2 linked regions of the Bacillus pumilus genome follow. The protein of the gene in region 2 interacts with the protein of the main gene of each other region in a pairwise test. Links are inferred from orthologs where the notes say so. Each region holds a gene or a part of one and is shown on either strand. Other genes may lie near its edges. The genes, in order: CKW02_RS02445 and grpE.

The links.
Region 1: the proteins of grpE (region 2) and CKW02_RS02445 interact in binary tests that used the Escherichia coli proteins (3 or more experiments, as listed by UniProt). The link is inferred for Bacillus pumilus from one-to-one orthologs.

Annotation. Positions count from the first base shown.
Region 1 is NZ_LT906438.1:502,109-508,833, forward strand. What follows is about bases 379-3,317. They hold CKW02_RS02445 (Nramp family divalent metal transporter), read right to left. Parts: upstream 2,518-3,317; coding sequence 1,240-2,517; downstream 379-1,239. Other genes in these bases: CKW02_RS02435 (hypothetical protein), read right to left, coding at 379-501; CKW02_RS02440 (GNAT family N-acetyltransferase), read right to left, coding at 600-1,169; CKW02_RS02450 (GlsB/YeaQ/YmgE family stress response membrane protein), read right to left, coding at 2,741-3,001; CKW02_RS02455 (EcsC family protein), read left to right, coding at 3,159-3,317. Outside these bases: CKW02_RS02430 (hypothetical protein), read left to right, coding at 1-198; more of CKW02_RS02435, read right to left, coding at 238-378; more of CKW02_RS02455, read left to right, coding at 3,318-3,989; CKW02_RS02460 (DctP family TRAP transporter solute-binding subunit), read right to left, coding at 4,015-5,112; CKW02_RS02465 (ATP-binding protein), read left to right, coding at 5,181-6,725. UniProt on the Escherichia coli protein: H(+)-stimulated, divalent metal cation uptake system. Involved in manganese and iron uptake. Can also transport cadmium, cobalt, zinc and to a lesser extent nickel and copper. Involved in response to reactive oxygen.
Region 2 is NZ_LT906438.1:2,294,036-2,310,711, reverse strand. Bases 13,746-16,676 are described here. They hold grpE (nucleotide exchange factor GrpE), read left to right. Parts: upstream 13,746-14,897; coding sequence 14,898-15,455; downstream 15,456-16,676. Other genes in these bases: dnaK (molecular chaperone DnaK), read left to right, coding at 15,480-16,676; hrcA (heat-inducible transcriptional repressor HrcA), read left to right, coding at 13,802-14,833. Outside these bases: bis(5'-nucleosyl)-tetraphosphatase (symmetrical) YqeK, read left to right, coding at 1-45; rsfS (ribosome silencing factor), read left to right, coding at 58-414; CKW02_RS11840 (class I SAM-dependent DNA methyltransferase), read left to right, coding at 411-1,154; late competence protein ComER, read right to left, coding at 1,203-2,051; CKW02_RS11830 (helix-hairpin-helix domain-containing protein), read left to right, coding at 2,142-2,771; CKW02_RS11825 (ComE operon protein 2), read left to right, coding at 2,837-3,406; CKW02_RS11820 (DNA internalization-related competence protein ComEC/Rec2), read left to right, coding at 3,399-5,726; CKW02_RS11815 (YqzM family protein), read right to left, coding at 5,766-5,900; holA (DNA polymerase III subunit delta), read left to right, coding at 6,137-7,156; rpsT (30S ribosomal protein S20), read right to left, coding at 7,291-7,557; GPR endopeptidase, read left to right, coding at 7,756-8,871; CKW02_RS11795 (stage II sporulation protein P), read left to right, coding at 8,938-10,146; CKW02_RS11790 (YqxA family protein), read left to right, coding at 10,161-10,493; lepA (translation elongation factor 4), read left to right, coding at 10,625-12,463; radical SAM family heme chaperone HemW, read left to right, coding at 12,581-13,720. UniProt on the Escherichia coli protein: Participates actively in the response to hyperosmotic and heat shock by preventing the aggregation of stress-denatured proteins, in association with DnaK and GrpE. It is the nucleotide exchange factor for DnaK and may function as a thermosensor.

The sequences.
Region 1 (6,725 bases), 1.8 Mb from region 2 along the record:
CAAACTCTGATTCATGTCCAAGAAGTCTCAGTAAGCGGCAAAAAAATTGAAGGGATGATTTTGGGGAGTACTTCCTGGGCAAAGATGCTCGGCAAGTATGACTCAAATGATCGCGCAGCCGAGATCCTTCAAGACATGATGAAGACGATTGAAGAACATCCAAATGCCACAATGACATACCGAATGCCTCTTCAATAAAAAGAAACCACCTTTCCATCGTGAAAAGGTGGTTTTTGTTTAGGATGGTGTTTTTCCAAAGGCTAAGAATAAGGGAATGCCTGTGCCAACAAGGGTGGTGGCAAATAGGAACATACCGCAAATAAATAGAAAATGGCTGGCTGAAAAGACGAGTGCCAGAATGAGAAAAACGATGCTGAGTCCTATCATGCTATAGGATGGGACAAAGCGGCGTTTGTAGGTGGCTTTCTTTGTTAGGAAGGAGAAGAAAATACCAAATAACAAAGGGACAATCCATAAGTAAAATAAAATAATAAGAGACATACATCATACCTCGATTTTTCCTTCTATTTTATCAGATGCCGATCACAACGGATACTACAAAGCTTCACTTTGTAAAATAATTCATGCAATCGACACAATTAAGTGGGCTGATTCATCGAATGCGTTTTTTGTTTTATATATTCAGGCTGTAAAAGGGCGTACACACAATGATCGGTAAAGCGATTGCCCAGCCATTCACATTGTCTTAAAATTCCCTCAAGCGAAAAGGATAATCGCTCTGGGATGCGTCTGCTTTTCTGGTTATCGACAGCAGCCCTAATCTCAATACGATGCAGCCCGCACTCTTCAAATAAATAGCGAATGACTGCTTGGCATGCTTTTGTCATGATGCCTTTTCCTTGATGGCCTTCTCCGAGCCAATAGCCGACTGAAACGGTTCTATTGATCCAATGAATTTGATGGGTGCCAATGATGCCGACAAGTTCTCCATGTGACCAAATGCCCGCTTGAAAACCGTTGTTCTGCATCGCTTGCTGCATCGCACCTTGGATAAACGCCATACTGTCTTCCTCTGTCTGTGTTGAATCCACCCAAAGCATCCATTCACGTAAATGCTCTCTCGACCGCTGGATGAGCAAATACAGACTTCTTGCGTCTCTTGGCTCAAGCAGCCGCATGGATATCTCTTGATCCTGATAAACAAACATGTACCCACATCCTCTCAGGGGAATTCTACCATAACCAAATGGAAAGAAAAAGACAGCTCAACACTGTCTTTTACATAAACGTATCTACAATTAAGAAGAGATTAAGTGCTACAACAAGAGCTGCTATCACCCAAGATATTCCTGTCACCCAGCGGGCATTCGTTAATTCACCCATAATTCGTTTTTTACTTGTAAATAAAATGAGCGGAATTAAAGCAAAAGCAATCCCAAACGATAAGACGACCTGACTCATCACAAGCGCAGAGGTCGGATTCACTCCAGATGCAATAATCGCAATCGGAGGAATGATGGTAATCAGCCGGCGAACATACAGCGGGATCCGGTATTGAATAAAGCCCTGCATAATGATATCGCCTGACAATGTACCGACAGAAGAGCTGGATAGTCCGGCTACAAGCAGACCTACACCAAATAAGATGGCTGATACAGGCCCTGCGAGTGTACCAAAATGCTGAAACGCAACATCCAAATCTTCAACAAAGAGACCATTTTTATAAAATAAAGCGGCTGCCACAATCAACATGCTGGCATTGATGGCCCCGGCGACGATCATCGCAATGAGGATATCTAAAAACTCAAAGCGAAAAATCTGCTTTTTCTCCTTTTCCGTTCTGCCGACGACTCTTCTTTGGGTTAAAGCTGAATGTAAGTAGATTGCGTGAGGCATCACAGTGGCACCTAAAATTCCAGCTGCAAGCAGCACGCTGTCTGCGCCATCAAATTTTGGAATGAACAGTCCACCAGCGACACTTGCGATATCTGGTTTGGCGACAAAGGTTTGTACAGCGAAAGCGATCACGACAACGAACAACATGCCTGTGATACCTGCTTCTAATGCTCGATATCCTCGTCTTTGCAGCTCCAATATCGCAAATGAACCGATAGCCGCGATAATGGATGCTTCAAGCAGCGGGATTCGAAAGAGCAAGTATAAACCAAGTGCCGCCCCGATAAACTCAGCTAAATCCGTGGCAATAATGACGAGCTCTCCCTGAATCCATAAACCGATCGAAACGGGCTTTGGAAACTCTTCACGTGCGATTTCAGGTAAGTTTTTGCCTGTCGCAATTCCAAGCTTTGCGGATAAAGACTGGATGAGCAAAGCCATGAGATTTGATATGAGAATGACCCATAAAAGGAGATATCCATATTTGGAGCCAGCCGCAATGTTGGTGGCGAAATTTCCTGGATCAATATAAGCAATGGCTGCGATAAAAGCAGGACCGAGAAAAGGAAGGAGTCTTCTAAATCCCTTGACTTTTCCTTCAAGTGCACGCTCAGCTGCCTCTGACATGTGTGCCTGTGCCTCGATGTATTTGTTTGTCATATGTCATCACCTAGATTCTACAAAGTTTTGCTTGGGCACAAAATGTTTCCTTGATGCAATTTTTAATCATCATATGCCCATCTTCATGAAAAGTCAACTATCTGAACTAATAGGTTTGTTTATCATATGTAAGTGAAAAAAATAGATACCTTGTCAATCCAACACATAAAAAACACCGCCTTTATAGACGGTGTCCCTACTGCTTCCTCTGTTATTTGTTTTTTTAAGATACCCTTGATCCCACACTACGGAAGATCAGGCTTAAGATGATGACAAAGATCGCTGCACCTAAGATTGCTGGAATGATCGCAAAGCCTGCCAAACTAGGACCCCACGTTCCAAGTAATCCATGACCAATCCAAGCACCTGCAAGTCCTGCAATCATTGAACCGATCCATCCTCCTGGTACACTACCTCCAGCGAGTGCACTGCCAATAAGGCCGATGACAATCGCCACAACTAATGAAATCAGAAATCCTAACATGTTGATCACTCCTCTTTTTGTTTGTGTATTAAGCAATAACCGTTTTGAAAAAGTTTCAAACCTTTCGAAACCGATTCAATGTTCTATACGTATGATGGAAAAGGATTGTGTATAATAACAAACAAATACTTCAGCAGCATCTAAGGAGGAAAAAGGCATGGAGGAAAGAGAGTGGCTAAAAGCACAATTAAAGCAGATTGAACAGTGGGAGAAAGATCAGCAAAAGGTATGGTTTTGGGAGAAACTCAGCCGCCTGCCATTTCAAATGCTGGACAAGCTGACGCCTGCCTTTATCCAGAAAAAAATCGGTGTGCTGCTAGATGAAATGGGGCATTACATTCAATCAGGCGGTGCCTATTTGACATCAGAAAAAGGCATCATCCATCAATTTCAAAAGAAATGTGCCGACGAATCGATTCAGCGTATAGAAGATATAGAAAAAGCTCCAATTGAAATCATGGATGCCATTAGTGAACATATGGGGAAAAATAGGACGAATCTCGCCACGGTACAAGGGGCGACAACGGGTGTCGGTGGTATGTTTACACTGGCTGCAGATATTCCTGCGGTACTTGGTCTCTCCCTTAAAACATTACAGGATATTGCCGTCACCTATGGCTATGATCCTAAAAACAAGGAAGAGCGGGTCTTCATCATAAAATGCTTACAGTTGACCTCTGCTGATGTGGTTGGGAAGAAATCGATATTAAAAGAACTCAGGAGCTATCATGCTTCCGAAGGGAAACACGAAAACATGTTCTCACAAATCCAAGGATGGCGTGAGGTAGTCTATAATTACCGAGATTCATTTGGCTGGAAGAAACTGTTTCAGCTTGTTCCAGTAGCAGGGATTTTATTTGGCGCAGTTTCCAACCGCTCACAACTAAAAAGTATTGCCGAAACAGGCATGATGCAATACCGAAAGCGAAGAATTGTCTCAAGATTAGAAGAGCTCACGCAGCAAGGACAGAGTGAATCTGGTGCATAAAAAATCCCTTTCTCAAAGGGATTTTTTATTTGGTCTGATCCTCTTCTTGAAAAGCATGGATCGGAGAATGTTCATAACGCGCACGCAGCTCACGAATCTGTTTGATTAGGGTAGAACCAATAGTTTTTTCGGCTTCCTCATACAAAGGATCGAGGGCTTTCATCCATTTTTGTCTTTCTGCTGGCGTCAATTCATGAATGGCAATCTGCGATTCCCGTTTAATGTCCTCCAGCTGATCTTTGTTCATCTGTTCTGCATGTTTTTCATTCCAAGCTGTTGTTTCTTCCATCGCTTCAAGTAAAATTCGTTTCGTTTCAGGTGTCTGGCGATCAAAGAAGGATTGATCTGTTAAGACCACATAGCCTAAATACCCGTGATTACTGATCGTCATATAGTCTTGTATATGATAGAATTTTTTTGAATAAATATTTGAAATGGTATTTTCTTCACCATCTACTTTTTTTGTTTCTAATAGCTGAAACGTCGAATTAAACGATTCCTGATAGGGCTTTGCGCCAAGAAGTTTGAATTGTTTTTCAATCATGTCGCTTTGCATAATGCGGAGAGATTGGTTTTTTAAATCACTAGGCTGTTTGATTGGACCTTTATTAGAGGTGATTTGCTTAAAGTCATTTGTCCAATACGCCATTCCCTTTAGCCCGTCTTTTTGCAGGGTGCCAAACAATCTTTGTCCAATTGCACCGTGCAAGCCTTCCTGAACCGCATCATAATTAGAAAAAGCAAAAGGAAGGTCAAGTGCCAGCCACTCAGAGGATAGCATGCCGAGCTTCGAGGTAGATGGTGCGATAAATTGAACTTGATTCTCTTTGAGTGCATTAATTTCTTCTATATCAGAATAAAGACTTCCGTTGGAGAAAATTTGAATGGTGATCTTCCCATCGGATTTTTCGTGCACAAGCTCAGCAAATTTCTTTGCGGCAAGTCCTTTTGGTGTATTATCTGCCACGACATGGCTAAATTTGAACACAAGCTGATCCTTCAGCCCTGTCTGTTCATCGTCAAAGGTCGTCGCTGCTTTTGGCATCATATGATAGAAACCAAAGTATAAAGCGGTTACAAAACCGATCAAGAGCAATAGTGTATAGGCGAGTAAATTCTTCATGCGTCCGATCCCCCTTATGTCAAGCATACTTGACCGAGGAAGAATTCGTAAAGATACAGGTGAAAAAAATGATGAGAAATCGATTGAAATTACAACAATTATCTATTAGATGGAAGCTCACCATCCTCACATATTTCGTTGTCATTTTCGCCCTTTTAATCGGAGGAATTGTCCTTGTTGGGGGAATCCAGCAAACAGAGGAACGAGAGCTTCGAAAAAGGCTCATGAACACAGCGAGAACAGTTGCGGAGATGAATGAGGTAAAGCAGGCGTTAGCTGATCAAACAAAGAAACGTGACCGATTACAGCATGCCATCGAAGAGATTCGGATTATTCAAGACGCTGACTACATTGTCGTCATGGATATGGAGCATGTGAGATTAACGCATCCAGTGAAAGCAAGGATTGGCCAGCGTTCGGAGGGGACAGATGAAGAGCCTGCTTTTGCCGAGCATATTTATTTCTCAGAAGCAGAGGGAGAGCTTGGGACCGCCATCAGAGCCTTTTATCCAGTGAAGGATGATCAATTTAATCAAACAGGGGTCGTCCTTGTAGGGAGAACGCTGCCAAGTATGATCGATATATTAGGAGAAATGAAGAGGGATATCCTCATGATCCTTTTGCTGACGCTCAGCTTTGGGCTTGTAGGTTCATTTTTACTCGCTCGTCATATTAAACAGCAAATGTTTAAGCTGGAGCCGCATGAGATTGTCAGAATGCTAGAGGAGCGCACCGCAACCTTTCACTCTATTAATGAAGGGGTCATCGCCATTGATAATCAGCACATGATCACCATTTTTAATGAAAAGGCGAAGCAAATCTTTGGCGTGACAGGGGATGTCGTAGGCCGGAATATTTGGGATGTGCTGTCTGACACAAGACTTCCAGAGATCATTGATCGTGCTGAGCCTGTCTATAATGAAGAAATTCATATGAGCGGAAAGCGGATTATGAGCAGCCGGATTCCGATTGTCATGAAAAAGAAAATTATTGGAGCGGTCGCCATTTTTCAGGACCGGACAGAAGCGGCAAAATTAGCAGAGGAGTTAACTGGAGTCAAAAACTTTGTTGATGGTCTACGGGTGCAAAATCATGAGCATATGAATAAGCTTCATACGATTGCCGGGCTGATTCAGCTTGGTAAAGCCGATCAGGCACTCGATCTAGCCTTTCAAACGACGGAAGAACAGGAACATGTGCTGGACTTTCTTCACCGTGTCATACAGCATGATGCCGTTGCGGGATTATTGATGAGCAAAATCAGAAGGGGCAAGGAGCTAGGCATAAAGGTCGAAGTAGACGAACATAGCTGTCTGTGTGATTTCCCTGAGCGTCTAGATCAACATGATATGACGAAGCTGCTTGGCAACCTGATCGAGAACGCCTTTGCTTCGTATGATACTGTAGAAAGAGACACAAAATGCATTTCGATTAGTATTGATCAAACCGAGGATGTCCTCGCGATTTTAATTGAAGACAATGGCTCCGGGATTGAAGAGGAAATGATTCCTTATATTTTCGATAAAGGCTTCACACACGGCAAAGAAGGCGGAACAGGCTATGGCCTGTATATTGTAAAAACGATTATCGACAAAGGGGTGGGAAATGTAGAA
Region 2 (16,676 bases):
GATACGCTTGCGACTTACAACTCACTTGTGCATAAGAACAATTAAGGAGGAATTTGGATGGATTCATCATCAATTTTAAACGTCGCGGCAGGAGCATGCGATGATAAACGGGCTGAGGATATTATTGCCCTTAATATGCAAGGAATCTCACTTGTTGCCGATTATTTTCTCATTTGTCACGGGAACTCTGATAAACAAGTGCAGGCCATTGCAAGAGAAGTAAAACATCTTGCAGAGGAAAGTGGAATCGAAGTGAAGAAGATGGAGGGCTTTGATGAAGCAAGATGGGTATTGATTGATCTTGGTGATGTCATTGCTCATGTGTTCCACAAAGAAGAAAGAGGATACTACAACCTAGAGAAGTTATGGGGAGATGCGCCGAGAGAAACGCTTTCACTTGGCATTAACTCATGATTTATCAAGGGTTTGCAGGTGTGTATGACGAGCTCATGACACATGCACCTTATGATGAATGGGTTCAGTGGATCCAGCAGAATATCAAACCGAATGCTGCCATTATTGATGTTGGCTGTGGAACTGGAGAGATTTCTCTTCGGTTAGCTGAAAAGGGTCACGCAGTCACAGGAATTGACCTCAGTGAAGAAATGCTGGCTTTCGCGCAGCAAAAAGCACAGGCGAAAAAGCAGTCCATTCAATTTTTACATCAAGATATGAGAGAGCTGACGGGTTTTGAGCAAGTCTTTCAAGCGGCGGTTATATGCTGTGATTCCTTGAATTACTTAAAAAACGAAAATGACGTCAAAAAAACCTTTAAAAACATGTTTCAGCTTTTAGAGGCAGATGGGGTTTTACTCTTTGATGTTCATACTCCTTATAAAATGGAAGAGGTATTCCCAGGTTCGACTTATGCCGATCAAGATGAAGAGATCAGCTATATTTGGCAGAGTGATAAAGGGGATGACATGTATTCGGTCATTCACGATTTAAGCTTTTTTGTAAAGGACGGAGACGTGTATCAGCGTTATGATGAGACACATGAACAGCGTACATTTCCATTTGAGACCTATGCGGCGTTCCTTGAGTCCGCTGGCTTTGAACAAATAGAAGTGACCGCTGATTTTACAAATGAAGCGCCCAGGGAATTCGCCGAAAGATATTTCATTTCAGCTAAGAAGCCAAAAACCATCGTTTAATGGAACGATGGTTTTTTAAAACCCTTTTTTCGCTTGTTGCAGAGTTGATTAATTTCTGCGATCATCAGTAAACACACTTGGCGGATATTGATGCGCAACCGCTTCAAGATCTTCATCGAATTTTTCATGGGTGTTTTGAAAAAGGCGGTGGAACATATCTTGAACACCTGCTTCAAGTGCTTTAATCCCTTCACCCGTAACGCCGCCTTTTACACACACTTTGTCTTGTAGTGTCGGAAGGGTATAGACTCTTTTTTCAATCAAACGGCCAAGCCCTACAAGCATATCTTCTGATAAGGTGGTGGCTTCTTCTTTAGAAATATCTGTTTCTTCAACGGCTGCTTCAATCATTTTCTGAACGAGGAAGCTGATAAAGGCAGGACCGCAGCTGACGATATCTGACGCCGCTCTTGTAATCGAATGATGAATTTCGATAGGTGTTGAAATGCAGGAAGCTAATTGTCTTAACGCTGTTTTCGTCGCGACATTACATGACGATCCAAATGTTAAAAGTGACGCACCTGATAAAGCACGGTTCGTAATGCTTGGAATCAGCCTGGCTGTTTGACAAGGAACGATATCCTGAAGCTGTTCAGGATGAACCGGACTTGTAATGATGACAATGGTTTGGTGCTCTTTTAAAAGAGGGCTCAGCTCTTTTAAAAGAGGATAAATATCAAGCGGCTTGACACAAACAAAGATGAAATCTTTATCCATGACAGCTCCTGTAAGCTGTTTTGTTACTTCAAGCTCTGGGTGGTTCTTTTTTATATTGAACGCTTTTTCTATGGTCCGGTTTGTAATGGTGATGGATGAGGGATTGACTGCCTTTGATTCAATAAATGCCTCAGTAAGTATGGTACCCATGTTTCCTGTACCGATTATCCCGATATTCAAACGTTCTCCCTCCTTAGGCGCATAGGATCTGTTATCTTCTAAACAGTATGTTGAGCAATAGAAAAATATGATTGAAAGAAGCGTGAGCACGTGAAGCGACTCATTCCATTGAAAAAATACAGTCTTTATATCGGAGCTGGGCTCATGGGCACGATCATCATCACTTTCTTCCTTTTGGCAGGAAATAAGGAGAGCTCTAGAGAGCCAAGTGTATTGAAGGGCGATCAAGACATACAAGTCACATTAGAAGACAAACAAGAAAAGACCGATAATGAATCATCCTCCATTTTTGTGGAGGTCAAAGGGGCTGTAAAAAAGCCAGGTGTTTATACGTTTCAATCTGATGCACGGGTAGAAGAAGCCATTCGAAGAGCAGGAGGTTTTACTAGTAAAGCAGACACGATTGAAATTAATCAAGCAGCAAAATTAGAAGACAGTATGATGATTTATGTCCGGAAGCAGGGAGAAGCAGAGAGAGAGGCACAAACAGCAGGTGCAGACGCTCCATCGGGTAATGAAAAGAGTCAAGGTGTCAATGTGAATCAGGCTGATGCAGCGGAATTGCAAACCATTAATGGAATAGGGCCAGCTAAAGCAGAAGCTATCATTACGTACAGAGAGGAGCACGGAGAATTTCAACAAATTGAAGATTTGCGGAACATTTCAGGTTTTGGGGAGAAGACCATCGAACGGCTGAAAAATGAATTGACCGTTAAGTAGAATTGACGATATAGAAGGAAGGCATGTACACTTAATACCAACCATCATTCTGGAGGGATCAGCTCGTGGAAAGAATTTCATGGAATCAATATTTTATGGCGCAAAGCCATTTGCTTGCTCTGCGAAGCACCTGTGAGCGGTTAGCTGTTGGGGCGACCATCGTCAGAGACAAGCGTATCATTGCAGGGGGATATAATGGCTCAATTGCTGGTGATGTCCATTGTGCAGATGTGGGATGCTATGTCATTGATCATCACTGCGTTCGCACCATCCATGCGGAAATGAACGCTATTTTACAATGTGCCAAATTTGGTGCACCTACAGCCGATGCTGAAATATATGTCACACATTTTCCTTGTTTGCAGTGCTGTAAAGCCATTATTCAAGCAGGTATTCGAACCGTTTACTATGCAAAGGATTATAAAAATCACCCATATGCCATTGATTTATTTGAGCAGGCAGGTGTTCAAACGGAACAAGTTGAACTCGATGAAATGATCATCGACTTAAAAAATCAAGAAAAATTAGCCTTTGTTGCAGATCTAATTGGCAAACTAAGTGAATCAGGACTTAGTGAATCAGAAATTCGCAATATGCATGAGAAGGCGAATCAATTATTTACTTCCTATGTTTAATTATTTGCCGTTTGGGGCAATTTCAGCAGCTGTTGGAATTGCTCTGGCTGCATATCATCTTCATTTGTACTTCCTTCTCTTTCTTCTCATCATCTTCCTTCTCAGCCTACTGAAAAAAATCCCCAAACTCTTTCTCATGATCAGCCTATGTGGAGCCGTCTATACTCTTATTTTTATGGTTCATGAGTTTTTTGAAACGGATCAACCTGTTCAAGAAAAATTCTTTTCCGGCTCTGTTGTGATTGAAACGATTCCGAAAATAGATGGCAATCGTTTTTCGGCAACTGTGTCAACAGAAGATGACCGGCTAGCCGCTTTCTATACCATTCAAACAGAGCGTGAAAAAGAGACGTTAAAAGACGTAGAGCCAGGTATGAGCTGTCATATGACAGGTGATGTTCGACCGCCTAAACACGCAACCATTCCTAACGGGTTTCAATACGATCAATTTCTACAATCAAAAGGCATTCGCGCTATTTTCTTACCGCAGTCAATCAAAGGCTGTACAACAAATGATCGTCCTTCCTATTATCTTCAAAAGATGAGGCAAAAGGGCTTAAAATTCTTAGAAGATCATGTGCCGAAAAACTCTGTAGGTATTGTACAGGCTCTTATTTTTGGAGACCGTGATTTGATTGATCCTGACACGCTAAGAGACTATCAAATGCTCGGTATTATTCATCTGTTAGCGATCTCAGGACTGCATGTGCAAACGCTTCTTGCCTGTTTATTTTGGTGTCTGCTTCGTGCCGGTGTGACAAGAGAGACAGCGCGTCTTCTTCTATTATGCTTTCTTCCTGTTTATGCTTGTTTGACAGGTGCTGCACCATCAGTTTTAAGAGCTTGCCTTATGGCAGGAATCTATTTAGTGATGACAAGCCTGCCAAAAGAAATGAAACAGCCTTCTGCTGTCGTATTAAGCGCAACGTTTTTATTCTTATTAGCGATTCATCCTCTATATCTATTCGAGATCGGATTTCAGCTTTCATTCGTGGTTACGTTTTTTATTTTGTTATCGACCAGAATCTTATCGCAAGCGAATAGCGCCGTGATGCAGTTGTTCCTTATCTCATTTGTTGCACAGCTTGCCTCGCTTCCTGTTCTTTTATATCATTTTCAGCAATTTTCTTTGCTGAGCATCCCATTGAATATGATATTTGTCCCTTTTTATACAACAGTTGTCCTGCCTCTATCCTTACTCTTTTTTCTTTTGTCTATCATTTATCTTCCGCTTGGACAAGTGTTGTTCCAGTTGCTTGATTCGGTCATCCAGCTAAGTCATCAGTTGTCAGCACATATGGCAGTTTTTGATGGGTTCAACCTGATTTTTATGAAATCGACTTGGTGGCATATTCTGCTTGAAGTGAGCGCCATTGTTTTTTTGCTGTTTGTGATGGAGTGCAAAATGTCCGTGAAATCCTATGCCGTGCCGATTATATTACTCATCGGTGTCTTGAGTGCACACTATTTCACCCCGAATTTTCTCCAAAAAGGGGAGGTCACGATGCTGGATGTCGGACAAGGGGATAGTTTGTTTATTCAGCTCCCTTACCGAAAGGGACATCTACTTGTGGACACAGGTGGCAGACTTTCTTTTGATGATGAACCATGGAAAAAAAGACGTAAAGTGTCTACGATCGGTGAACAAACACTAATCCCGTTTTTGCATTCTAAAGGTATAGCAAAACTTGATGTGCTGATTCTCACGCATGCAGATCAAGACCACATGGGAGAAGCAGTTCGTTTAATCAAGCGAAATAAAGTAAAGCGGCTAGCCATACCAAAAGGTTTTGCCCGAAGTCCAGAAGATGCAAAGCTGCTAAAAGAAGCAGCTGAAAAAGGGATTATGATTGATGAATTAGAAAGAGGAGATCAGCTCCAAGTTGGAGAGCACATATTTGAGGTTCTTCACCCTTCGCAAGACCGGGTGACAAGTAAGAACAATGATTCACTTGTTCTAACTTTTAATCTTGGCGGGAAACGGTTTCTGTTCACTGGAGATCTTGAACATGAAGGGGAACGAGATATTATAGAAGCCTATCCTCACCTGCAAGCAGATGTCTTAAAGGTTGGGCATCATGGGAGCAAAGGGTCAACAAGTGATGAGTGGCTTCGGCATCTGGAGCCGTCGCACGCACTCATTTCGGCTGGTGAACGCAATCGTTATCAGCATCCTCATCAGGAAGTCTTGAAAAAACTAAAGGATCATCAAACGAAGGTGTACCGCACAGATCAAGACGGAAGTGTGACCTATGGATTTCTTGAGAAGGAAGGAACGTTTTACACGCATCCTCCATATGATATCTTACAAAAACAATAAAAAAACTGCCAAAACGGCAGTCATGTAGCAATCATGAAGTTAAGATCCAACGAGGTGTATAATGGTTGCCAAAATAAACATTGAGGCGAAAAATCCGAATGTGACGATAAAACCAACAGCTGAGTCGATCGCATCATTTCGCTTGCTTTGAACATTTTTTTCAAATTCATTCATTTTCATCCCTCCTGGCTAATTTTAGTATACTTGAACTCATTTGGAATTGCTAGAAGGTAAAGTAACCGTTTTCCATTTTCATGATCATTTTATGAATATCGTCTGAAGCAAGCTGACCCGGGAGCTTGCACCAGACGTTTACTATAAATGAGGAGGCGGTACTTTCAGCTTCCTCTTTACTAATGTCTTCGCACACTTTAGGATAGAGGAGGAAGTGAAAGAGAGGGATTCAATTTATGGTCTTTGAGGTTTGGAACAATTTAAAAAGAGGGGATATCCATCCCGTTTATTGCTTATATGGAAAAGAAACGTATTTACTGCAAGAAACAGCAGCTAAATTAAGACAAGCTGTAGTAGACGAAGAGACAAAGGATTTTAATTTCTCTGTCTTTGATATGGAAGAGGTGCCGCTTGAACAGGCTGTGACAGATGCAGAAACCTTTCCGTTCATGGGAGAAAGGCGTCTCGTTGTGATCAAGAACCCTTATTTTCTTACAGCGGAAAAGAAAAAAGAGAAGATTGAGCATGAGCTTTCTCTGTTAGAAGCTTATTTAGAAAAGCCGGCGCCTTATACCATTCTCGTCTTATTGGCACCATATGAAAAGCTGGATGAACGGAAGAAAATCACCAAATTGCTAAAAAAGAAAGCGGCTATGGTTGAGGCAAAAGAGTTAAACCCAAAAGAAACAACGGATTTCACCATTACGCTGGTGAAAACAGAAGGAAAGGCGATGACATCTGAAGCGGCTGAGCAGCTTGTGATGCTGTGCGCCGGAAGCCTATCCTCATTGTTTCAAGAGGTCAGGAAGCTGAGTACATATATTGGAGAGCGAGAAGAAATTGAATTAGCGGATGTCAATCAGCTCGTTGCAAGGAGCTTAGAGCAGAATATTTTCGAATTAATTAACCAAATTGTCAACAGACGCCGCTCTCAGGCCATGCAGATGTTTTATGATTTGCTGAAACAAAATGAGGAACCCATTAAAATATTAGCACTTATATCCACTCAATTTCGTTTGATTTTACAGACGAAGTATTTCGCTCAGCAAGGATATGGGCAAAAACAAATTGCTTCAAATCTAAAAGTCCACCCATTCCGCGTCAAACTTGCTATGGATCAGGCAAGGCTGTTTTCAGAAGAAGAGCTGAAGCAGATTGTCAAAGAGCTATCAACGATCGATTATGAAATGAAAACCGGTAAAAAGGACAAGCAGCTATTGCTAGAATTGTTTCTGCTTCGCCTATTAGGCGCTTGAACATAAAAAAACGACCTTCTAAAAAGAGGGTCGTTTTTGTTTAGATGTATAATTGTCAGTCTGTCCTAATGGCTGAGCCGGTCAGGACGGACGTACAGTTAAACAGTTGCCTCATTACTGAGGCGTTGCAAGCATTATGCAGAAAGTCCGTTTACTTGTTTAGCAAGTCTTGACTTGTAACGCGCAGCTGCGTTTTTGTGTACAAGACCAGTTTTAACGGCTTTGTCAATGCGTTTTGCAGCAGAAGAAAGAGCAGCTTTTGCTTGCTCAGCATCGTTGTTAGCTACAGAAACTTCAACTTGTTTAATCGCAGTACGCATCGCAGACTTGATTGTCACGTTGTGTGCACGGCGTTCGTTATTCGTTTTTGTACGTTTGATCGCTGATTTAATATTTGGCATGTGTTTCACCTCCTAAGATACAACCTAAACACAATTGTCTTAAGGTTAAATCTTCACAATAGAACAAGTTGTATTCTATCAAACACACCTTTAGAATGCAATATAAATGTAAAGTATTTTTCATTGATGAAGCGCTCGAATGTTTCTTTCAAGAGATGGAAAGACTACTGTTAATTACTTGGTGGAAGGAGTCTTTTTATGGAGAAACAGAAACTTGATTTAAGTGCTTATCAAATTCGGACAGACTTGGCTGTTGAAACAAAAGAGATACTAGAACAAGAGAACGATCCGAATGTTGTCAAAAAGGATGGAATTCAAGGGATTGTCGAAAAGGAAAAAGAGGAGCATGGCATCCGTATACGCACGGTGGAGATTACGAAAGAAGGGGAGGCGCTGACCAGCAAAAAGGCAGGAACATACTTGACACTTGAGGCGCAGGGCATTCGGGAGAAAGATTCTGAGATGCAGGAAAAAGTTGTCGAAGTCTTTGCCCATCATTTTGCTCAGTTTTTAAAAGATCGAGGCATTCAGACTGATGCGAGCTGTCTTGTAGTAGGACTAGGAAACTGGAATGTCACGCCAGATGCGCTAGGTCCGCTCACGGTTGAAAGTCTGCTTGTGACCCGGCATCTTTTTGAATTGCAGCCGGAAAATGTACAGGAAGGCTACCGCCCAGTGTCCTCTTTATCACCGGGAGTGATGGGACTGACTGGTATTGAAACAAGCGACATTATACAAGGCGTGATCGAGAGGTCCAAACCCGATTTTGTCATTGCAATCGATGCCCTTGCTGCTCGTGCAGTGGAACGGGTGAATACGACGATTCAAATCTCTGATACAGGTATCCATCCCGGTTCAGGTGTAGGGAATAAGCGAAAAGAATTAAGCAAAGAAACGTTGGGAATTCCAGTGATTGCGATTGGCGTTCCGACAGTGGTAGATGCAGTCACCATTGCAAGTGACACAATTGATTATGTCTTAAAGCATTTTGGTAGAGAACTGAAAGATGACAGGCCGTCCCGCTCTCTTGTGCCGGCTGGTTTGACGTTTGGGAAGAAAAAAGTACTAAACGAAGAAGACTTACCAGATGAAGAAACGCGTCAATCATTCTTAGGTATCGTAGGAACTCTTCCAGAAGAAGAGAAACGGCAGCTGATCCATGAAGTGCTTGCGCCGCTAGGGCAAAATCTCATGGTCACGCCTAAGGAAGTGGATACATTCATTGATGATATGGCAAACGTGCTCGCCAATGGATTAAACACAGCACTTCATCAAAAAATCTCTCAAGATAACATGGGTTCTTATAATCATTAATCGGTTCTACTTTCTCTAGCTCGCTCATAGTGTAATTACTAGAAAGCGTGCTGGAGGGAGTAAATCATGAAAAAAAGACCCCGCCGTCCTCGACAGTTGGTCGTTGCGATTAATGGAACAAAAGTAGTCAAAAGCATTTTCTTATTTATAGCCTCGCTTGTTGTAGTGTTTGTGATGTCAGGGGCGTTGACATCTTTAAAACCTGAGCTGAGGCCACAAGCCTCGCTATATGGTGTAGCAGATGAGCTTTCCGGGGCGTTTTTCGCCACATTAATGGGCATGGAAAACCAATATTTCGCCTCAGCCGTCCCGAAAGATCAAAAAGGGTTTCATTTCTCTGGACTGTCGCTCAAGCTTGCGACCAGTATCAATTTAGAAGACCCGCGTAGTTTTCTAGGTAGAGAACTTCCAGGCTTTGAACATTTTGATACAAAAATCATCTTAGCAGGTGAAGGAACAGACTATACCAACATGCCAATGGAATCGCCGCCGCCAAGTGAAGTCATTCAAGATGAAAAAGAAGCAAATTTAGCAGAGCTGGACAAGCTCGACAAAGATGTGCCGAAAAAGCCTGCGAAAGAGCCGGACCGGTCGACAGGAAAACGAAAAGCTGTGTACATTTACCATACACATAATACGGAATCATATTTACCATTTTTAAAAGGAGAAACGAATCCAAACAATGCACGGCACTCAAAAGTGAATGTCACCCTTGTCGGTGACATGTTCGGAAAGGCGCTTGATCAGCAAGGAATCGGGAATACGGTCGACAAAACAGAAGTTGAAAAACGTCTTCTGCAAAAAGGACTAAAGTATCCCCAGTCTTATAATGAATCAAGACTGGTCGTAAAAGAAGCCTTAGCGAAAAATGATGATCTCGAATATTTAATCGATATCCACCGTGACTCAAGAAGAAAGAAAGACACTACTGCCGAGATCAAGGGGAAAAAATATGCGAGAATTGCGTTTGTTGTGGGAAAGAAGAATCAAAGCTATGAGAAAAACCTCAAGCTTGCGACGGAGTTCCACCATTTGATGGAGAAAAAATATAAAGGACTCAGTGTCGGTGTGTTTGCCAAAGGCGAAATTGGTGATAATGGAATTTATAATCAAGATTTATCCGACAAAGCCCTTCTTTTAGAATTTGGCGGAGTGGATAATAATATGGAAGAATTGAAAAATGCATCCAATGCAGCAGCTGATGTCTTCAGCGACATTTTCTGGGATGCGGAAAAAGTAAACGGCAAAGCAAAGGATGAGAAAAAACGCTCTTAAGGTGGTGACGGTGCATGGGATCATTTATGGGAAAAACCATTATTTTAGGACTGGTCTTGCTATTTGGCGTCTTTTTAGGGATGCAGCAGGCAAATAATGGCATGCTGCAAATGAAGGGTTACCATGACCCGCAATTAAAAGGCGCTTTCTCCATCCAAATGAACGACGAAGAAGAACGAGAAGCCTCTATCTTAGGAACGGCTGTTACAGAAAAGGATCTTGCCGAAAAACAAAAGCAGCTTGAGGAAATAGAGAGCTTTAATGCCTTCTCCAAGGCAGGAAAGGTGTTGTCTGATGGCATGACACATGCAGCTCGTTTTCTTTATGATTGGGTAAATGGGAAATAAATAAATCTACACCATATGACTAAAGCCGCTAATCAATGAGCGGCTTTTCTTGATTTCGATTGAATCTTTACAGCCCTATTGATATAATCTAACCTAGCGCAACCCGCGTTTTATAGTAGGAGTGATAGATTGTGACAGATAAAGAAAAACGATTAGAACGGCAATCAAGAATTCGAAATTTCTCCATTATCGCCCATATTGACCACGGGAAATCCACATTGGCCGACCGTATTTTAGAAAAAACATCGGCGATTACGCAGCGAGAAATGAAAGAACAATTACTTGATTCCATGGACTTAGAGCGTGAACGCGGCATAACGATTAAATTAAACTCTGTCCAGCTGAAATATAAGGCGAAGGATGGAGAAGAATATATTATGCACCTGATTGATACACCAGGGCATGTCGACTTCACCTATGAGGTATCTCGAAGCCTTGCTGCCTGTGAAGGTGCGATTCTCGTAGTAGATGCAGCACAAGGAATTGAAGCACAGACACTTGCGAATGTTTATTTAGCTCTTGATAACAACTTAGAAATTCTTCCGATTATCAATAAAATCGATCTGCCAAGTGCAGAGCCTGAGCGTGTAAGAGGAGAAATTGAAGATGTCATCGGGTTGGATGCGTCTGAAGCTGTTCTCACCTCTGCTAAGGCTGGTATTGGGATCGAAGATATTTTAGAACAAATCGTCGAAAAGGTGCCAGCACCTGCTGGAGACCCAGAAGCACCGCTTCAAGCTCTTATATTTGATTCTCTCTACGATGCGTATCGCGGCGTTATTGCGTACATACGAATTGTGGAAGGAACGGTCAAACCAGGTCAGAAAATCAAAATGATGGCGACGGGCAAAGAATTTGAAGTACTTGAAGTCGGCGTATTCACACCAAAAGCCATGCCGACAGATGAACTCACTGTTGGAGATGTTGGCTACTTAACAGCAGCAATTAAAAATGTCGGCGATACACGTGTGGGGGATACGATCACAAGTGCGGTGAACCCAGCGAAAGAAGCGCTGCCAGGATACAGAAAGCTGAACCCAATGGTTTACTGCGGTCTTTATCCGATTGATACAGCGAAATATAACGATTTACGTGAAGCACTAGAAAAGCTTGAATTAAATGATTCTTCACTTCAATATGAGGCAGAGACGTCCCAAGCACTTGGCTTCGGTTTCCGCTGCGGCTTTCTTGGAATGCTTCATATGGAAATCATCCAAGAACGGATTGAGCGTGAATTTAAAATCGATCTCATTACGACAGCACCAAGTGTTATTTACGATGTGTATATGACAGACGGAGAAAAAATCATCGTCGATAACCCGTCAAATCTGCCTGATCCGCAAAAGATTGAGAAAATTGAAGAACCATACGTGAAAGCAACAATGATGGTGCCGAATGACTATGTAGGCTCTGTCATGGAGCTTTGCCAAGGAAAGCGCGGACATTTCATTGATATGCAATACCTTGATGCAAACCGAGTGAGCATTGTGTACGAAATTCCTTTGGCGGAGATCGTGTATGAATTCTTTGATATGCTCAAGTCCAACACAAAAGGCTATGCGTCCTTTGACTATGAGCTGATTGGCTATCGCCCATCTACTCTAGTGAAAATGGACATCATGCTGAATGGTGAAAAAATCGATGCCCTTTCCTTTATTGTTCACCGCGATTACGCCTATGAACGAGGCAAGATCATCGTAGAAAAGCTGAAAGAACTCATTCCGCGCCAGCATTTTGAAGTACCAGTTCAAGCAGCGATTGGACAAAAAATCGTGGCTCGCTCTACCATTAAAGCGATGCGTAAAAACGTACTTGCTAAATGTTATGGTGGAGACATTTCCCGGAAAAGAAAGCTTCTTGAGAAGCAAAAAGAAGGAAAAAAGCGCATGAAACAAGTGGGCTCTGTTGAAGTCCCGCAAGAAGCATTTATGGCTGTGCTGAAGATGGACGACAGCACACCGAAAAAATAACATCCTCCTCAAGGCAACCTGCTTTACAATGTCAGCCTTGGCGTTTATAGTCGAAAACAAACAAAGGTGCCGCAGCGATAAACTGCGGCTCTTTACCTGTAAAGAAGGTGTCATCAAATGAAAGCAGCATACATTCACATTCCATTTTGTGAGCACATTTGCCACTATTGTGATTTCAATAAATTTTTCATTAAAACGCAGCCAGTCGATGAATACTTAGCGGCTCTTGAAAAAGAGATGCAGCACACGATCGAGCAAAAGGGCGAGCAAGAACTCAAGACGATCTTTATTGGCGGGGGGACTCCGACATCATTGACCGTCAGCCAGCTAGACCAGCTCATGACCAGCATCCACCGTGTGTTAAAACCGTCAAAAAACCTGGTTGAATTTGCAGTGGAAGCAAACCCAGATGAATTATCACTCGAGAAGCTACATGTGTTAAAAGAAGCCGGTGTCAATCGACTAAGCTTTGGCGTCCAAACCTTTGAAGATGATTTACTCAAAAAAATCGGACGAGTTCATCAAAAGAAAGATGTTCTCACGTCCTTTGAGAGAGCTAGAGCGGTTGGATTTGACAATATTAGCCTAGATCTTATGTTTGGCTTGCCGCATCAAGAAAAGCATCATGTCATGAATTCACTTGAGACAGCTTTCTCATTAGGAGCAGAGCATTATTCTGTCTACTCACTGATTGTGGAACCGAAAACGGTGTTTTACAACTTAATGCAAAAAGGAAAACTGCATTTACCGCCGCAAGAACGTGAGGCTGAAATGTATGAACTTGTGATGGATGAAATGGAGCGCCATGGATTACATCAATACGAAATCAGCAATTACGCCAAACCGGGCTTTGAAAGCCAGCATAACCTGACCTATTGGAGCAATGAAGACTACTTCGGTTTCGGTGCAGGGGCACACGGGTATGTAGATGGCATCCGAAATGTGAACGCAGGACCAGTGAAGCATTACTTGGAACTGATTGAGCAAACTGGGTTCCCGTATAAAGAAACTCATCAAGTCACAAAAGCAGAGCAGATAGAAGAAGAAATGTTTTTAGGCCTTCGAAAAATCGAAGGGGTGAAAAGTGCCGACTTCCAAGCCAAATATGGTGCTTCACCAGAAGCTCTTTTTCCCTCAGTTCTTGAAGAATTAGAAGAAAAAGGTCTCATTGTAAAAGATGACATTGGAATTCGTTTAACAAGAAAAGGGAAATTGTTAGGAAATGAAGTATTTCAAGCGTTTCTCGGTGAGTTATAATTGACATTTTAATTTGAGTTTGGTAATTTTGTTTATACAATTAGCACTCGTTGAAAGAGAGTGCTAACAGGGGTGATGATGATGTTAACAAATCGTCAGCTTTTGATTCTGCAAGTCATCATTAATGACTTTATTCGTTCGGCGCAGCCAGTTGGATCAAGGACTCTTTCTAAAAAAGAGGACATCACATTCAGCTCTGCGACGATTAGAAACGAAATGGCTGATTTGGAGGAACTTGGTTTTATTGAAAAGACCCATTCTTCATCAGGAAGAATTCCTTCAGAAAAAGGATATCGTTATTATGTAGATCATTTGCTCTCTCCGCGAAAACTGTCGTCTAAAGAGCTTGTGCTTATCCAGTCGGCTTTTCAGGAGAAAATTTTTGAGCTGGAAAAAACAGTTCAAAAATCGGCGGAAATTTTATCAGATCTCACAAACTATACATCGATCGTGCTTGGTCCAAAGCTGAGTGAAAATCGATTAAAGCAAATTCAGCTTGTCCCCGTTCAGCCAAATAAAGCCGTAGCAATCATGATTACAGACAGCGGACATGTTGAAAACAAAACCATTACCTTCTCTGAGCATCTCGATGTCTCCGATATTGAGAAGCTGATGAATATTTTGAATAGCCGCTTAGCTGGCGTTCCAATGGACCAGTTGAAGGACAGGATGTATAAAGAAGTAGTCATGCTTCTGCGCACACATTTAAAAGATTATGATCACATTTTAGATGCGCTTGGCAACACATTTACATCGACACAAAATGAATCAAAACTTTTCTTTGGCGGGAAGATTAATATGTTGAATCAGCCTGAATTTCATGACATCGACCGCATTCGCTCACTCATGATGCTGATTGAGCAAAAGAATGATGTCATGCAGCTGTTTCATCCAAATCAGCAAGGTATCACCATTAAAATCGGTTCAGAAAACAATTTGGAAGCAATGGAGAACTGTAGTTTGATCACAGCGACTTATTCGATTGATCAAAAATCACTCGGCTCCATTGCCGTCATCGGACCAACCCGCATGGATTACGGGCGAGTCGTTAGTCTTTTGCATCATGTATCAAAAGACTTGTCAAACGCACTTTCCAATTTGTATGATGAGTAGGGTGATAAAAAGATAGGGGCACTGCCCCTTCGTATTCTTGAATCTTTTGAGGGAGGTGAACACAATGTCAGAAGAAAAACAGACACCTGAGCAAGAAGCAGAGGTTGAAGCACAAGAAGAAGCAGTTCAAGCAGATACTGAGGAAGCAAAGCATGATGAACAGTCTGCCTTCCAAGAGAAAATCGATGAATTGCAGCAGCTTCTAGATGAAAAAGAAAACAAGATTCTGCGTGTTCAAGCAGATTTTGAAAATTATAAACGCCGTGCTCGAACTGAAGTGGAGACCGTGCAAAAATATCGTTCTCAACATGTTGTCAGCGATCTTCTCCCAGCTCTTGACAACTTTGAAAGAGCGCTTGGAATTGATCCAGACAATGAGCAGGCGAAAAGTTTGTTAGAAGGAATGCAGATGGTTTACCGCCAGCTGGTAGAAGCGTTGAAAAATGAAGGCGTTGAACCAATTGAAGCTGTCGGCAAAGAGTTCGATCCAAACCTTCATCAAGCCGTCATGCAAGTTGAAGATGAAAACTTCGATTCAAATATCGTAGTAGAAGAATTGCAAAAGGGCTATAAACTCAAAGACCGAGTTATTCGTCCATCAATGGTAAAAGTAAATCAATAACTACATAATGGGAGGTCATCGATTATGAGTAAAATCATTGGGATTGACTTAGGAACAACAAACTCATGTGTTGCAGTACTTGAAGGCGGAGAGCCAAAAGTCATTGCAAACGCTGAAGGAGCACGTACAACACCATCTGTTGTCGCTTTTAAAAATGGAGAGCGCCAAGTTGGTGAAGTAGCGAAACGCCAATCAATTACAAACCCGAACACAATCATGTCTGTTAAAAGACATATGGGTACAGACTATAAAGTAGAAGTTGAAGGCAAGAACTATACACCGCAGGAAATCTCTGCAATCATTCTTCAACACCTTAAATCTTACGCTGAAGGCTACCTTGGCGAAGAAGTAACAAAAGCTGTTATCACAGTTCCTGCTTACTTCAACGATGCAGAACGTCAAGCTACAAAAGATGCTGGTAAAATTGCTGGTCTTGAAGTAGAACGTATCATCAACGAACCAACAGCAGCTGCGCTTGCTTATGGTTTAGATAAAACAGATGAAGATCAAACGATCCTTGTATACGACCTTGGCGGCGGTACATTTGACGTATCAGTCCTTGAGCTTGGAGACGGCGTCTTTGAAGTACGCTCAACTGCTGGGGACAACCGTCTAGGTGGAGACGATTTTGACCAAGTGATCATTGATCACTTAGTAGCTGAATTCAAAAAAGAAAATGGCATTGACCTTTCAAAAGATAAAATGGCGCTTCAGCGTTTAAAAGATGCTGCTGAAAAAGCGAAAAAAGATCTTTCTGGTGTATCTTCTACACAAATCTCACTGCCATTTATCACAGCTGGAGATGCAGGTCCTCTTCACCTTGAATTAACGCTAACACGTGCTAAATTCGAAGAGCTTTCTGCAGATCTTGTAGAGCGTACAATGACACCTGTACGTCAATCATTGAAAGATGCTGGTTTATCTGCTAGCGAGATTGATAAAGTCATCCTTGTTGGTGGATCAACTCGTATTCCTGCAGTTCAAGAAGCAATCAAAAAAGAAACAGGCAAAGAGCCTCATAAAGGTGTAAACCCTGATGAAGTGGTTGCTCTTGGTGCGGCGATTCAAGGTGGAGTCATCACAGGAGATGTCAAAGACGTTGTTCTTCTTGATGTAACACCACTTTCTTTAGGAATTGAAACAATGGGCGGCGTATTCACAAAGCTGATTGAACGTAATACAACAATTCCAACAAGTAAATCTCAAGTATTCTCAACGGCT